Regions from separate parts of the Erwinia sp. TECH1 genome, predicted to be linked through region 2. Evidence: riboswitches for the same ligand, from Rfam matches in the RefSeq annotation. Region 2 holds a riboswitch; each other region holds the start of a gene.

Region 1 (4,836 bases), 2.0 Mb from region 2:
GCGGAAGAGGCACCCATCGTGCGCGCCAGATCCAGATAGTCCTGTTCGACCCGCCGTAAGCCATCAAAAAAAGCGGAGGCAACCGGGAAAAAAATCACCAGGATCGCCATCACAATTTTGGCGCTGATGCCGAAGCCAAACCAGAGCACCAGCAGCGGCGCCAGCGCAAACACGGGGATCGCCTGGCTGGTCAATACCAGCGGCATCAGCCAGCGTTGCAGGCCGGGCGAAAAGGTCATCAGCAGCGCCAGCAGGGCGCCGAGCAGCACGCCCGCGATAAGCCCGCCGGCGATTTCAGTAGCGGTAATAAGCGTGTGGTAAGCGAGATAGCCAGCGTTATCCCGCATAGCCGCAGCCACGGCGATGGGCGAGGGCAACAGAAAAGCCGGGATGCTGCCAGGCGTGGCCAGCTGCCACAGCGCCATCAGCCCGACAAATACCGTGACGCCACGGCGTATCGTTGCTGCATTCATGCCATGTCCTCTGTCAGCTGGCGCATAAGCTGCGCCTGGCTACGCAATAAATTGGGATCGTCGGGCGCTCGCGGCGGCTGACCAGCCAGCTCAGGAAGCTCGCTAAGCCCGGCAGCAGAAAGGATCAGCAGGCGATGACTGAGGCGACAGGCTTCTACTGGATCGTGCGTAATCAGCAGCACGGTGCAGTCGGCCAGCAGCTCTGCGGCCAGCGCCTGAATTTGGGCGCGGGTAATGGCATCAAGAGCGGAAAAGGGTTCATCCATTAGCACAATGGGCCGTCGCTCGTACAAGGTCCGGGCGAGCGCGACACGCTGACGCATCCCGCCCGACAGCGTGGTGGGCAGCGCGCCGGCATTGCCAGCCAGGCCCACGCGTTCAAGCAGATGTTCTGCCCATTGTCTGTCAGCTTTCTCGCCGCGTAAACGCGCACCCAGCGCGACATTATCGATCGCGCTAAGCCACGGATAGAGCAGATCCCGCTGTCCCATCCAGGCGATGCGTCCGGCAACCGGCAGCCCATCGCTACCCAGCACCGATCCTGTCGAGGGTGCAAGCAGCCCCGCAATGATCTTCAGCAGGCTGCTTTTACCGACGCCGCTGGGGCCAAGCAGAGAAGTAAAGCGGCCACCTGCCAGCGTAAAGCTCAGCTGCTTAAATAACGTACGATCGCTAAAATGCAGGCTGACCGCCTTCACCTCTATACCCGGCGTCATCGCGCTTCCGGCGTAGCACAGGCAGCATCAAGCCCCATCTGCCAGAATGCCGTTTCCAGCCGTGTCGCGGTGGCGAATATTCCCGCCAGCGCCTCAAAGCGGCTCGCGCCGCCGCGCTGGGCGGCCAGGTTTTCAAACAGCGTCAGCGAAGCCTGCACGCCGCTCAGGTAAAGCGGAGCGCCATAGTTTTCAATCCACGGCGCGTAGGGATTGCCGGTCAATACGGTTTGCGTATCGTTCAGCAAGCCGACGCCGATCTCGGCATAGCCAGCCACGCAGGGCATCAGGGCGGTCAACAGATCGAGCGCGTCGCCCGCGTGACCAATATCCAGCACATAGCGGGTATAATTTAGCGTTTCTGGCGCCTCGGTTTCCGCCGCCATCGCCTTCCCGGTCAGGCCCCACTGCGCGCAGTAGCGCACGTGGAGCGGCAGTTCGTCGACGATGGCGTTCAGCGAGCGGATTGCCGCACGCATCTCCGGCAGCGTTTGAAATTTGCTGACCAGCAGCGCGTAGGCGCGGGCAAAATGGATAAGGAACAGATAGTCCTGGATAAGGTAACGGCGAAAAGCCGACGCAGGCAGGGTGCCGTCAGCCAGCTGGCGAACAAAAGGGTGATGGATATAGTGCAGCCAGCGATCGCCGGTCTGTTGACGCAGCCGTCCGTAGAAACCGTCAAACACGGAACCTCCTCAATACTTGAGATCCGGTCAGGCGCGGGAACGTGCGTTATCTGGCTCAGCCGTCCCTTCGCTGGCATGACCCAGATCAGGTTCAAAGGGTTCGGCTTGCGCCATCTCAGCCCGTAACAGGACACCCCTCGGTGCGTATTGTTATACGGTATTTACTTTCTGTTTACAATGCGCAGGCTCAGCACCATTGTGGATTCAGGTCGCTGGCCTCTATGGGTTATTAATAGCGCCATTCGGTAACATTCTGAAAGCAAAAAACCGGTCGGAAGCCGCATGCTGTTCTAAGCTAAAAACTGGTTTGTAATGTGATGCGGAGTCGTATGAAACAACAAAATAAGACTATTGGAATAGCGCCTTACGGTGGTTCAGCGGGGGGGTGGGGAGCGTTAAAGGCCGTTGCCGACGCGATCCGCGGCCAGATGTCGGTCAAACAGGACGTGATCGCGTTGTTTAAAGTCAACCAGCCGCAGGGCTTCGATTGTCCCGGCTGCGCGTGGCCCGATCCTCAGCACGGTTCCTCCTTTGAATTTTGCGAAAATGGCGCCAAGGCCGTTTCCTGGGAAGCCACCAGCAAGCGCACCACGCCGGAATTTTTCTCTGCCCATACCGTCAGTGAGCTTTGGCAACGCAACGCTTTTGAGCTGGAAGGCGAAGGCCGTCTGACTCACCCGATGAAATACGATGCGGCCACCGATACCTATCAGCCTATAGAATGGGAAACCGCCTTCCGTGAAATCGGCGAAAAGCTGCAAAGCTACGAAGATCCGGATAGCGTGGAGTTCTATACCTCAGGCCGCGCTTCTAACGAAGCAGCGTTTCTCTGGCAGCTGTTCGCGCGCGAATACGGCACTAATAATTTCCCGGATTGCTCTAATATGTGCCATGAGCCGACCAGCGTCGGCCTGCCGCAGTCCATCGGCATAGGCAAAGGCACCATCGAACTGGAAGATTTCGATCACTGCGATCTGGTGCTGTGTATCGGCCATAACCCCGGCACTAATCATCCACGCATGCTGGGTACGCTACGTGAAGTCTCCAAACGCGGCGCAACCATCGTGGCGATCAATCCGCTGCGGGAAAGAGGGCTTGAACGCTTTACCTCTCCGCAAAGCCCGGTAGAAATGCTGTCGCTCAGCTCCACCACGCTCGCTTCTACCTATTACAAAGTGCGCGTTGGCGGCGATGCCGCCATGCTGAAAGGCGTGATGAAGTGTCTGCTGGTGATGCACGAGCGGGCGCTGGCGGCCGGAGAGCCCGGCGTGCTGGACGAAAGCTTTATCAGCGAACATACCGAAGGTTTTGACGCCCTGAAGGCGGACCTGGATGCCACCGACTGGCCGCATATTCTGAAAGTCTCCGGTATGACGTTTGAAGAGATCCAGAATATTGCCCACCTGTATGCCAAAGCAGAAAGAACCATTATCTGTTACGGCATGGGTATCACCCAGCACCAGTACGGCACGCAAAATGTACAGCAAATCGCTAACCTGCTGTTGATGCGTGGCAATATCGGCAAGAAAGGCGCGGGCATCTGCCCACTGCGCGGCCACTCTAACGTACAGGGCGATCGTACCGTCGGCATTACTGAAATCCCGCCGCAGTCGCTGCTGGACAACCTGGAAAAAGTGTTTGGCTTTAAGCCGCCGCAGAAACATGGACACGGTGCGGTGCAGGCTATTCAGGCGATCCGCGACGGCCACTCCAAAGCACTGCTTTGCCTGGGCGGCAACCTGGCGGAGGCGATCTCCGATCCGCAGCAAACCTTCGAGGCGATGCGCAAGCTGGATCTGGTGGTGCATATGGCGACCAAGCTGAACCGCTCGCATCTGCTGTTGGGCAAACATAACTATCTGCTGCCGGTGCTTGGCCGAACCGAAATCGACAGGCAGGCATCGGGCGAGCAGAGCGTGACCGTGGAAGATTCCATGTCGATGGTGCACGCCTCGCGCGGCTCGCTGAAGCCCGCTTCGGAATGGCTGAAGTCGGAGCCGGCCATCGTAGCGGGTCTGGCGAAAGCCACGCTGCCCAACACTAAGGTGAACTGGGACAGAATGATCGGCGACTACAGCTTTATCCGCCAGGCTATCGAAGCCGTTTTCCCGGCCTTTGAGGATTTTAACCGCAAGATCCTACAGCCGGGCGGCTTCCGTCTTTACAACGCCGCGTCGGAACGCAAATGGCTGACGCCGTCGGGTAAAGCGCAGTTTAAGATCATGCAGGGCATTAACGAGGATCCGCGTTCGCTGAAGTGCCACGATTTGGTGCTGACGACGCTGCGCAGTCACGATCAGTACAACACCACGCTGTACGGGCTGAACGATCGCTATCGCGGCGTGACGGGAAGGCGGGACGTGCTGTTTATCTCGGCAGATGAGGCAGAAAAACGCCGCCTGCGGGTCGGCGACAAGGTGCATATGGTGGCGCTCGATCCGGACGGCAAGCAGACCTCGCGACGCCTGGATAATCTGACGATAGTGGTTTACGACATGGCGCCTGGCTCGGTCGCGGCCTACTATCCGGAAGCCAACGTGCTGGTGCCGCTGGACAGCTTCGATACCGAAAGCGGTATTCCGGCTTATAAAAGCATTCCTGTCGCGCTGGAGCACGCAGAAGCGACCGAAACGTCGGGCACGCTGCGCTAAAAATGGGAAGGAGGGGGCGACCTCTCCTTTTCTTCCTGACCCCGCAAAAATAAACGTAATGGCTTTAAAATTGCTTCAGCTGAGCGTACCCTGAGCACGCAATCCTTTCTCCTGCGAGGTTACTGAGCTTCCCGAATATCCGCAGTAATAAAACGAGTAATCAGCACAGAGTAATAAAGAACATAACTCGGATAAAATCGCATAGATATCAAAACGGGAAATTACGGATAGCCTTTCGGAAAACTGACCTAAGTTGAGGTCAATAACATGTTAAAACCTCCTGATACTTTAATGGATAAATAGCGATATTAAG
Region 2 (4,836 bases):
CAGCGTGGCGGCATCCATACGCTGCTCAAGCGCTATAAACTCGACCTGAGGATTCAGCGCCTGCAAACGATCCTTCGCCAGCGTGGCCTTTGGCTGGCCGATATCGCTGCTGCGGTAGAGGATTTGACGCTGCAAATTGCTGATATGCACCCTGTCGTCATCGGCCAGCAGCAGCTTGCCCACGCCGGCTGCGGCAAGATACGTCGCAGCCGGCGAGCCTAAGCCGCCCAGGCCGACAATCAGCACGCTGGCCGCCAGCAGCTTTTCCTGCGCCTGCGGGCCAAACTCCTCCAGCAGCAGCTGGCGGCTGTAACGCATAAAATCGCCGTCGCTAAGCATCAAGCGGCCCTCCGCTTCCTGCCAGCGCCAGCAGCTGCGCGGTGGCGGCCTGCCAGTCTGCCGCCTGGGTAATGGCACTGACCACGGCGATACTGCCGACGCCGGTTGCCAGCACGTCTGGCGCCCGCGCCAGCGAGATGCCGCCGATAGCCACGGTTGAGACGTTCTGCAGGCGCCCGACATGCCGCTTCAGCTCCTGAAGCCCCTGAGGTGAAGAGGGCATAGCTTTAGTTTGCGTAGGAAAGACGTGTCCCAGCGCGATGTAGGATGGGCGCTCGGCCAGCGCGCGATCCAGTTCCGCGTCATCATGCGTGGATAACCCCAGCCGCAGCCCGGCGCGGTGGATCGCATCCAGATCGGCAATAGCCAGATCTTTTTGGCCCAGGTGTACGCCATAGGCGCCATGCTGAATCGCCAGCCGCCAGTAATCGTTGATAAACAGACGGGCCTGATAGCGTTTACCTAACTCGATGGCCGCGGCGATATCCTGTTCCACCGCCGCTTCCGGCAGATCTTTAATGCGCAGCTGGATAGTGCGCACGCCAGCCGCCAGCAAACGCTCGATCCAGATGACGCTGTCCACCACCGGATAAAGCCCCAGCCTGGCTGCCGTCAGGGGAAAAGCGCTACGGCTCATTATTTTTCCTCCTGCGTTAAGGCATCCATGGCATGGTAAAGCTCGCCGCCACGACGGCGGAACGTCTCTGACATCTCCGCCATGCCGATCGCTATCGGCTCTGCTTCCGCTTCCTGTTTTGCTGCGTATTCGCGGACTTCCTGGGTGATTTTCATCGAGCAGAATTTCGGGCCGCACATGGAGCAGAAGTGGGCAACCTTACCGGACTCCTGCGGCAGCGTTTCATCGTGGAAAGCGCGTGCGGTATGCGGATCCAGCGCCAGGTTGAACTGATCTTCCCAGCGGAATTCAAAACGCGCTTTCGACATGGCGTTGTCACGGATCTGCGCGCCGGGATGGCCTTTGGCAAGATCCGCCGCGTGGGCCGCGATCTTGTAGGTAATCAAACCTTGTTTGACATCTTCTTTATTCGGCAGGCCCAGATGTTCTTTCGGCGTAACGTAGCAGAGCATGGCGCAGCCGAACCAGCCAATCATCGCCGCGCCGATGCCGGAGGTAAAATGGTCGTAGCCAGGCGCGATATCGGTAGTCAGCGGGCCAAGCGTATAGAAAGGCGCCTCGTGGCAGTGTTCGAGCTGCTCGGTCATATTGCGTCTGATCATTTGCATCGGCACGTGTCCCGGCCCTTCAATCATCACCTGCACGTCATATTCCCAGGCGATTTTCGTCAGCTCGCCCAGCGTGCGCAGCTCGGCAAACTGCGCCTCGTCGTTGGCATCCTGTATTGAGCCAGGACGCAGGCCGTCACCCAGCGACAGCGAGACGTCGTAAGCGGCGCAGATCTCGCAAATGTCACTGAAGCGTTCGTAGAGAAAGCTTTCACGATGATGCGACAGGCACCACTTCGCCATAATGGAGCCGCCGCGCGAAACGATGCCGGTCAGGCGTTTCGCCGTCATCGGCACATAGCGCAGCAGCACGCCGGCATGGATGGTGAAGTAATCCACGCCCTGCTCAGCCTGCTCCAGCAGTGTGTCGCGGAATATTTCCCAGTTGAGGTCTTCCGCCACGCCGTTGACTTTTTCCAGCGCCTGATAGATCGGCACCGTACCAATCGGCAGCGGGCTGTTGCGCAGGATCCACTCGCGGGTTTCATGGATATTTCGCCCGGTGGAGAGGTCCATCACCGTATCCGCTCCCCAGCGTGCCGACCAGACCAGCTTTTCGACCTCTTCTTCAATCGAAGAACTGACCGCAGAGTTGCCGATATTGGCGTTGATCTTCACCAGGAAATTGCGGCCGATAATCATCGGCTCCGATTCAGGATGGTTGATATTGGCCGGGATAATCGCGCGTCCGGCAGCCACTTCCTGACGAACAAACTCGGCGGTGATATTTTCCGGCAGCCGCGCGCCAAAATCCTGTCCCGGATGCTGCTGCAACAGCACCTCGCTGCGAACGCGCTCGCGGCCCATGTTTTCGCGCAGCGCGATAAATTCCATTTCCGGCGTGATAATGCCCTGGCGCGCGTAGTGCAGCTGCGTGACGCGGCGACCAGCCTGGGCGCGGCGCGGCCGCGGCAGATTCTCAAAGCGCAGATGATCAAGCCCTTCGTCCGCCAGACGCTGCTGCGTATAAACGGAGCTTAATTGCTCAATCGGTTGCGTATCGGCGCGCTCTGCAATCCAGCTTTCCCGCAGCCTGGCGATACCGGCACGCACGTCAATAGCGGCGTCGGGATCGCCATAAGGGCCGGCGGTATCGTAAACCGGCACCGGTTCGTTTTCTTCAAACTGTGGATTGTCTTTGCCGCCGCCGGTCAGGGTGGGCGAGAGCTGAATTTCACGCATGGGAACGCGCAGATCGGCTCGCGAACCGGTCAGATAAATGCGTCTGGAATTGGGGAAAGCAGTGCCCTGTAAAGCAGCGATAAACTGCTGCGCTTCAGCGCGCTGTTCGCGGCGGTTGGATTTCTTAACCTGGGTAGACATAGCAAGTTCCTGACTTAAGGGAAATTTGCTTGTCCGGAGTTCGGAGGAGTAAGCGCAGAGCCGATGGCCCTGACCTGGATCTTTACTCTTGTTCCCTTCGCAGGTTCTAACCTGATCAGGTTCCGCGGATCCCGAATTAACGGTCTCAGCCCCGAGGGGCACTCCGACAAGAAGAAGTCTGGCTTTCGCCAGAGGCAATCATGCGATTGCCTTTTCAGCATAAAGGGGCGTTATGGAAAGCTCAAGGGATTAAACAGTTAACTTTTCAGGCAGGACGAGCCATCGCAGAGTCATTAGCGGCGGACTTATCCGCATACTTCTCCAGCGCCAGCTGAATAAATTTATCTTCCAGGGTGAAGCGGGCTTCCAGCGCTTCGCCGACGATCGACAGCGCCTGCTGGAACTCCAGATAGTTATCGTGATCGATGGCGTTTTCCAGATGGGCGTCGTAAATCGCCATAATCTGTTCGGTATTCGCCTGTAGCGAAGGATAAATCAGCGCCGCTTTGGCCAGCTGGTCGGTGCCTTCCATTTCCTGAATAAACCGTTCGTACGCCGTGAAGTGGCCGGTTGAGAGATAATCAACCAGGCTTTGACAGAAGTTATCCAGCGCCTCTTCGTCGAGCGTAGTCAGCGATTCTTTGTTAGGCTTCATGCCAACCATTTGATAATAAGCAACTAACAACTGCTTGCGTGAGTGAAGGCAAAAGTCTACCAGTTCGCTGCATCCGCCTACGCGTGAGGCCAAAACTTCCAGCTGGTCAAGCATGAGTGACTCCAAAAGTGTTATTTTAACTGTCTATCCCAATCCGGTAAGTGCGTGAAGTGAGGATGAGCAATTTATGGAACTTGAGATTTCAAGCGTAGACGCTGGCTGGTGGATTGTCAGCCATGAACAGAAACTTTGGCTGCCAAAAGGTCAATTACCGTACGGAAACGCACAAGATTTAGGCCTGGCCGGCTCGAAAGGCGCGCTGATTGGCGAATGGCAGGGCGAACCTGTACGGCTGATTAGCGAAAATCGTCCGGAAGGGATGGCGTCGCTGCGGCAGCTGCTCGATCAGGATCCCGCCCTGTTTCAGCTGGCGGGACGCGGCATCCAGCTGGCCGAATTTTATCGCTCGCATCAGTGGTGCGGCTACTGTGGACACGCGATGCATCGCAGCAAAACGGAATGGGCCTGCCTGTGTGGCCACTGCCGCCAGCGCTATTATCCGCAAATTGCGCCCTGCATCATCGTGGCCATTCGTCGCGGCGATGAAATCCTGCTGGCTCAGCATACCCGACACCGCAACGGCATCTACACGGTGCTGGCGGGTTTTGTGGAGGTAGGCGAAACGCTGGAGCAAACCGTAGCGCGCGAGGTGATGGAGGAGAGCGGCATCAAGGTGAAAAACCTGCGCTATGTTTCCTCGCAGCCCTGGCCTTTCCCGCAGTCATTGATGATGGCGTTTATGGCCGACTACGACAGCGGCGAGATCAACATTGATCCCAAAGAGCTGCTGGATGCCAACTGGTATCGCTACGACGCCTTGCCACAGCTGCCGCCGGCGGGAACGGTGGCCCGTCGGCTGATAGAAGACACCGTCGCGCTCTGCCGCGCCGCTGCGGAATAACTGATATACTGTGCGTCTGAATGAAAAAGAGTCCTGAAGATGAGTGAACTGAAGAACGATCGTTATTTGCGTGCTCTGCTGCGTCAGCCGGTAGACGTTACGCCCGTATGGATGATGCGTCAGGCCGGACGGTATTTGCCGGAGTACAAGGCGACGCGCGCCCAGGCCGGCGACTTTATGTCGCTGTGTAAAAATGCTGAGCTGGCCTGTGAAGTCACGCTGCAACCGCTGCGTCGCTACGCGCTGGATGCGGCGATCCTCTTCTCTGATATCCTGACCATCCCTGATGCGATGGGGCTGGGACTCTATTTTG
Region 3 (4,836 bases), 580 kb from region 2:
GCGCCTGTAGCGCCCCCGCGATACCCACCATAAAAGAGACAGCCATAAAAGCGAGGTAAACCGGGTTAATACGACGTTGACGCGTAAGCAACGATTTCATACCACATCCCTTGCAAATAAAGAGGCCCGCACGCGGGCGCAAACAGCAAGCATAGAAGAAAACGGGAAATGAAAAAAGCCAGCGGGCAAGACGCCTGCTGGCTGGTGAAAGCACACCTTACTCAGATATAAAGTCTTGAAAGCGCGCCATTCAAAAGAATGCCTCCCGCACTTTCATCGCTAACCAGTATTGCCTTAATATAGGGCAAGAAAAACAGGCGACTTTTCAGCAAGAGTTCCCCTTTTATGCAATCAACGCGTTTACAGCAGCAGTTTATCCGGCTCTGGCAGAGCTGCGAGGGCCAGCCGCAGGAAACCACGCTCGACCAGCTGGCGCTCCAGCTTAGCTGTTCGCGTCGCCATATGCGTAACCTGCTTGGCGCCATGCAGCAGGCGGGCTGGCTAACCTGGCAGGCAGAAGCCGGGCGCGGCAAGCGCTCGAAGCTGACGTTTCACTATACGGGCCTGGCGCTGCAGCAGCAGCGCGCGGAAGACCTGCTGGAGCAGGATCGCATCGATCAGCTGGTGCAGCTGGTCGGCGATAAAAATACCGTGCGGCAGATGCTGCTCTCTCATCTCGGCCGCAGCTTTCGCCAGGGAAAACATATCCTGCGGGTGCTCTATTATCGCTCGCTGCTGAACCTGAATCCCGCCACCGCGTTGCGTCGTTCGGAAACGCATCTGGCCCGGCAGATCTTCAGCGGCCTGACGCGCATAAATGAGGAAAACGGGGAAATCGAGCCGGATATCGCCCACCACTGGCAGTCGGTTTCTTCGCTGCACTGGCGCTTCTATTTACGCCCTGCGGTGCATTTCCATCACGGACGCGAGCTGGAGATGGCGGATGTGATCGCCACGCTGGAACGCGCGCGGACGCAGCCGCTTTTCGCCAATATCGTCCGTATTCACTCTTCCACGCCCTGGACGCTGGATATTCATCTGCACCAGCCCGACCGCTGGCTGCCGTGGCTGCTGGCGGGCGTCGGCGCGCTGATCGTGCCGAAAGAGTGGCCTTTTCTGCCCGATTTCAGCCGTCAGCCCGTCGGCACCGGGCCCTATGCCGTGGTGCGTAATCAGCAGAGCCAGCTTAAGATCGAAGCCTTCGACGCCTATTTCGGCTACCGCGCGCTGCTTGATGAGGTCAACATCTGGGTATTACCGGAAATCAGCGAGGAGCTGGTCTATTCCGGCGTCAGGCTGGAAGGCGGCAGCCTGGATGAAAAATCGGAAGAGAGCCGCCTTGAAGAAGGCTGCTATTTTCTGCTGTTCGACCAGCGTTCGCCGCTGGGACGGGACGAGCAGATCCGTCGCTGGGTCAGCGCCATCGCCAACCCGATAGCGTTGCTGAACCGTGCCGGAGCGGGCTATCAGCGCTACTGGTTTCCGGCCTACGGGCTGCTGCCGCGCTGGCATCATCGACGCGATCTGGACGCGCCGGAAAAGCCGACGGGCCTGACCTCGCTTACGCTGACCTGGTATGGCGATCATCTTGAGCATCAGGCTATTGCTAATTTGCTCCAGCCGCTGCTGGCTGCGCAAGGGGTGACGCTGGTTACGAAGCAGGTCGATTACGCCAGCTGGCATCAGGGCGAGGCGGAAAGCGACATCTGGCTGGGCAGCGCTAACTTTACGCTGCCGCTGGAGTTTTCGCTGTTTGCCCTGCTGTATGAGATCCCGCTGCTGCAACACTGCGTGCCGATTGACTGGCAGCAGGATGCGCAGCGCTGGCGCGAACAGCAGCTCCCGCTGGCCGACTGGAGCAGGCAGCTGACAGCCGACTGCTACTTTCATCCGCTTTTCCATCACTGGCTGCTGCTGGAAGGCGAACGCAGTATGCGCGGGGTGCGCATGAATACGCTGGGCTGGTTTGACTTCAAGTCCGCGTGGTTTGCACCGCCCGAATCATGATGCTTTCGCTACCCTGTAGAAATCATTAGAATAAGCCGTTCTCAACGGGGTGCGCGGCATTGGCCGACGCTGAGATAAACCCGTCGAACCTGACCCGGCTAATACCGGCGTAGGGATTTGAGAGTGCTTCACCTGCTCAGATCGCGCGTCGCCTGACCCTCAAGGAACTCCAGGTGCTAAAAAAAATCCTGCCTCTGCTGCTGCTCTGCTCGCTTTCCGCCGTTGCCGCCAAACCCGCGCTGACGGTTTATACCTATGACTCCTTCTCTTCCGAATGGGGACCCGGTCCGGCCATTAAAAAGGCTTTTGAGGCCGACTGCGGCTGCGAGCTGCGCTATGTCGCCCTGCCCGACGGCGTCGCGCTGCTGAACCGCCTGCGTATGGAAGGGAAAAACAGCCGCGCCGACGTGGTGCTGGGGCTGGATAACAACCTGCTGGACGCGGCGGAAAAAACCGGACTGTTTGCCGCCAGCGGCGTCGATACGCGCAGCGTCACCGTGCCGGGCGGCTGGTCAAACAGCACTTTCGTTCCCTACGACTACGGCTGGTTCGCCTTTGTCTATGACAAAACTAAACTGCAAAACCCGCCCAAAAGCCTGAAAGAGCTGGTCGAGGGCAGTCAGCCGCTGAAAATTATCTACGAAGATCCGCGCACCAGCACGCCGGGACTGGGCCTGCTGCTGTGGATGCAGAAAGTCTATGGCGATAACGCGCCCGCCGCCTGGCAGAAGCTGGCGCAGAAAACCGTGACCGTGACCAAAGGCTGGAGCGAGGCTTACGGCCTGTTTCTGAAGGGCGAAGCCGACATGGTGCTGAGCTACACCACCTCACCCGCTTATCATTTGATTGCCGAGAAAAAAACGCAGTATGCCGCTGCCGACTTTAGTGAAGGTCATTACCTCCAGGTGGAAGTCGCCGGGCAGCTTAAAACCAGTAAACAGCCGCAGCTGGCGCAGAAGTTTATGCAGTTTATACTGGCTCAGCCTTTCCAGCAGACCATTCCGCAGGGCAACTGGATGTATCCCGCCGTGGCGGGCAAGCTGCCGGCAGGCTTTGACACGCTGACCCTGCCGAAAACCACGCTGCAATATTCGTCGCAGGACGTCGCCAGCCATCGCAGCCAATGGATCAGCGAATGGCAACGCGCCGTCAGCCGCTAGCCAGCTATCAGCCTTCAGGCAGCCTCGTTCCTGGCTGCCTGGCCGCCACGCTGCTGGTCGCCGTGGCGCTGCTCGCCTTTATCGCGCTGGGGCGCAACGCGCCGGTCAGCGCCCGCGCGCTTTGGGAAGACAGCTATCTGTGGCACGTCCTCCGCTTTTCCTTCTGGCAGGCGTTTCTCTCCGCTTTGCTGGCGCTGACGCCCGCCGTGCCGCTGGCGCGGGCGTTGTATCGCCGCCGCTTTCCGGGCAGGCAACTCGTGCTGCGCCTTTGCGCGATGACGCTGGTGCTGCCGGTGCTGGTGGCGGTATTCGGTATCCTCAGCGTTTACGGGCGTACGGGATGGCTGGCGTCGCTGTGCGCCTGGCTGGGCGTGGACTATCACTTTACGCCTTATGGTTTGCAGGGCATTTTGTTGGCGCACGTCTTTTTTAACCTGCCGCTGGCCGCCAGGCTGCTACTGCAAACGCTGGAGCAAATCCCCACCGAACAGCGCCAGCTGGCCGCGCAGCTGGGCGTCACGGGCTGGCATCAGTTTCGCCTGGTTGAGTGGCCCTGGCTGCGGCGCCAGCTGCTGCCGGTCGGCTCGCTGATCTTTATGCTCTGCTTCGCCAGCTTCGCCACCGTGCTGGCGCTGGGCGGCGGCCCTAAGGCCACCACTATCGAGCTGGCGATTTTTCAGGCGCTGAATTTTGATTACGATCCCGGCCGCGCCGCCTTACTGGCGCTGCTGCAAATGATCTGCTGCCTGAGCCTGGTGTTGCTGAGCCAGCGGCTGAGTAAAGCGCTGCCGTCAGGCACCACTCATCTGCAAGGCTGGCGGGATAAGCAGGAAGCGCCGGGCGCGAAGCTGCTGGACGGCGTACTGCTGTTGCTGCTGCTGCTGCTGATCGCGCCGCCGCTGTTGGCCGTGACTGCCAGCGGCCTGAACAGCAACCTGTTTAGCGTCCTGCAACAGCCCGCGCTCTGGCAGGCGACCTTTACCTCGCTACGCATCGCCCTGGGCGCCGGCGTGCTCTGCGTGCTGCTGACCACGATGCTGCTGTGGAGCAGCCGCGAGCTGCGCCTGCGCCAGCAGCCTTTCGCGGGCCAGCTGATGGAGCTGAGCGGGATGCTGATCCTGGCGATGCCGGGGATCGTGCTGGCGACCGGTTTTTTCCTGTTGCTGAACGATACCCTCGGTCTGCCGCAGTCTGCGGACGGCATTGTTATCTTTACCAATGCGCTGATGGCCGTGCCCTACGCGATGAAAGTGCTGGAAAATCCTTTGCGCGATATCGCCGAGCGCTACAGCCGCCTTTGTCTGGCGCTGGATATTCGCGGGCTGAACCGTCTGCGGCTGATCGAGCTGCGCGCGTTAAAACGGCCGCTGGCGCAGGCGCTGGCGTTTGCCAGCGTGCTGTCGGTCGGCGATTTCGGCGTGGTGGCGCTGTTCGGCAATGAAGATTTCCGCACCCTGCCGTTCTGGCTTTACCAGCAGATGGGCGCCTATCGCAGCGAAGATGGCGCGGTGACCGCGCTGCTGCTGCTGCTGCTCTGCTTTCTTTTGTTTACCCTGATTGAAAAACTGCCGGGACGCCATGCTGACGTTGACTAACCTTACCTGGATCTACCAGCATCTGCCGATGCGCTTTTCCCTGTCGATGCAGGCCGGGGAGCGCCTGGCGATAC

The links. A riboswitch is a leader RNA that binds a small molecule or an ion and turns the genes downstream of it on or off. The one in region 2 is predicted to bind thiamine pyrophosphate.
Region 1: another riboswitch for thiamine pyrophosphate. It lies ahead of ACVWZ0_RS11355 (TenA family protein); the one in region 2 lies ahead of thiC (phosphomethylpyrimidine synthase ThiC).
Region 3: another riboswitch for thiamine pyrophosphate. It lies ahead of thiB (thiamine ABC transporter substrate binding subunit); the one in region 2 lies ahead of thiC (phosphomethylpyrimidine synthase ThiC).

What each region holds. Positions count from the first base shown of each region.
Region 1 is NZ_JBSRZK010000001.1:2,421,432-2,426,267, forward strand. Features, by position in the region: gene ACVWZ0_RS11345 (ABC transporter permease) at 1-473, opposite strand, end outside; gene ACVWZ0_RS11350 (ABC transporter ATP-binding protein) at 470-1,189, opposite strand; gene ACVWZ0_RS11355 (TenA family protein) at 1,186-1,872, opposite strand; TPP riboswitch at 1,918-2,020, opposite strand; gene ACVWZ0_RS11360 (FdhF/YdeP family oxidoreductase) at 2,202-4,523, shown strand.
Region 2 is NZ_JBSRZK010000001.1:457,319-462,154, forward strand. Features, by position in the region: gene ACVWZ0_RS02010 (HesA/MoeB/ThiF family protein) at 1-339, opposite strand, end outside; gene thiE (thiamine phosphate synthase) at 332-976, opposite strand; gene thiC (phosphomethylpyrimidine synthase ThiC) at 976-2,907, opposite strand; TPP riboswitch at 2,983-3,083, opposite strand; gene rsd (sigma D regulator) at 3,173-3,676, opposite strand; gene nudC (NAD(+) diphosphatase) at 3,750-4,523, shown strand; gene hemE (uroporphyrinogen decarboxylase) at 4,563-4,836, shown strand, end outside.
Region 3 is NZ_JBSRZK010000001.1:1,032,467-1,037,302, reverse strand. Features, by position in the region: gene ACVWZ0_RS04775 (sugar efflux transporter) at 1-100, opposite strand, end outside; gene sgrR (HTH-type transcriptional regulator SgrR) at 346-2,007, shown strand; TPP riboswitch at 2,043-2,141, shown strand; gene thiB (thiamine ABC transporter substrate binding subunit) at 2,181-3,167, shown strand; gene thiP (thiamine/thiamine pyrophosphate ABC transporter permease ThiP) at 3,143-4,762, shown strand; gene thiQ (thiamine ABC transporter ATP-binding protein ThiQ) at 4,746-4,836, shown strand, end outside.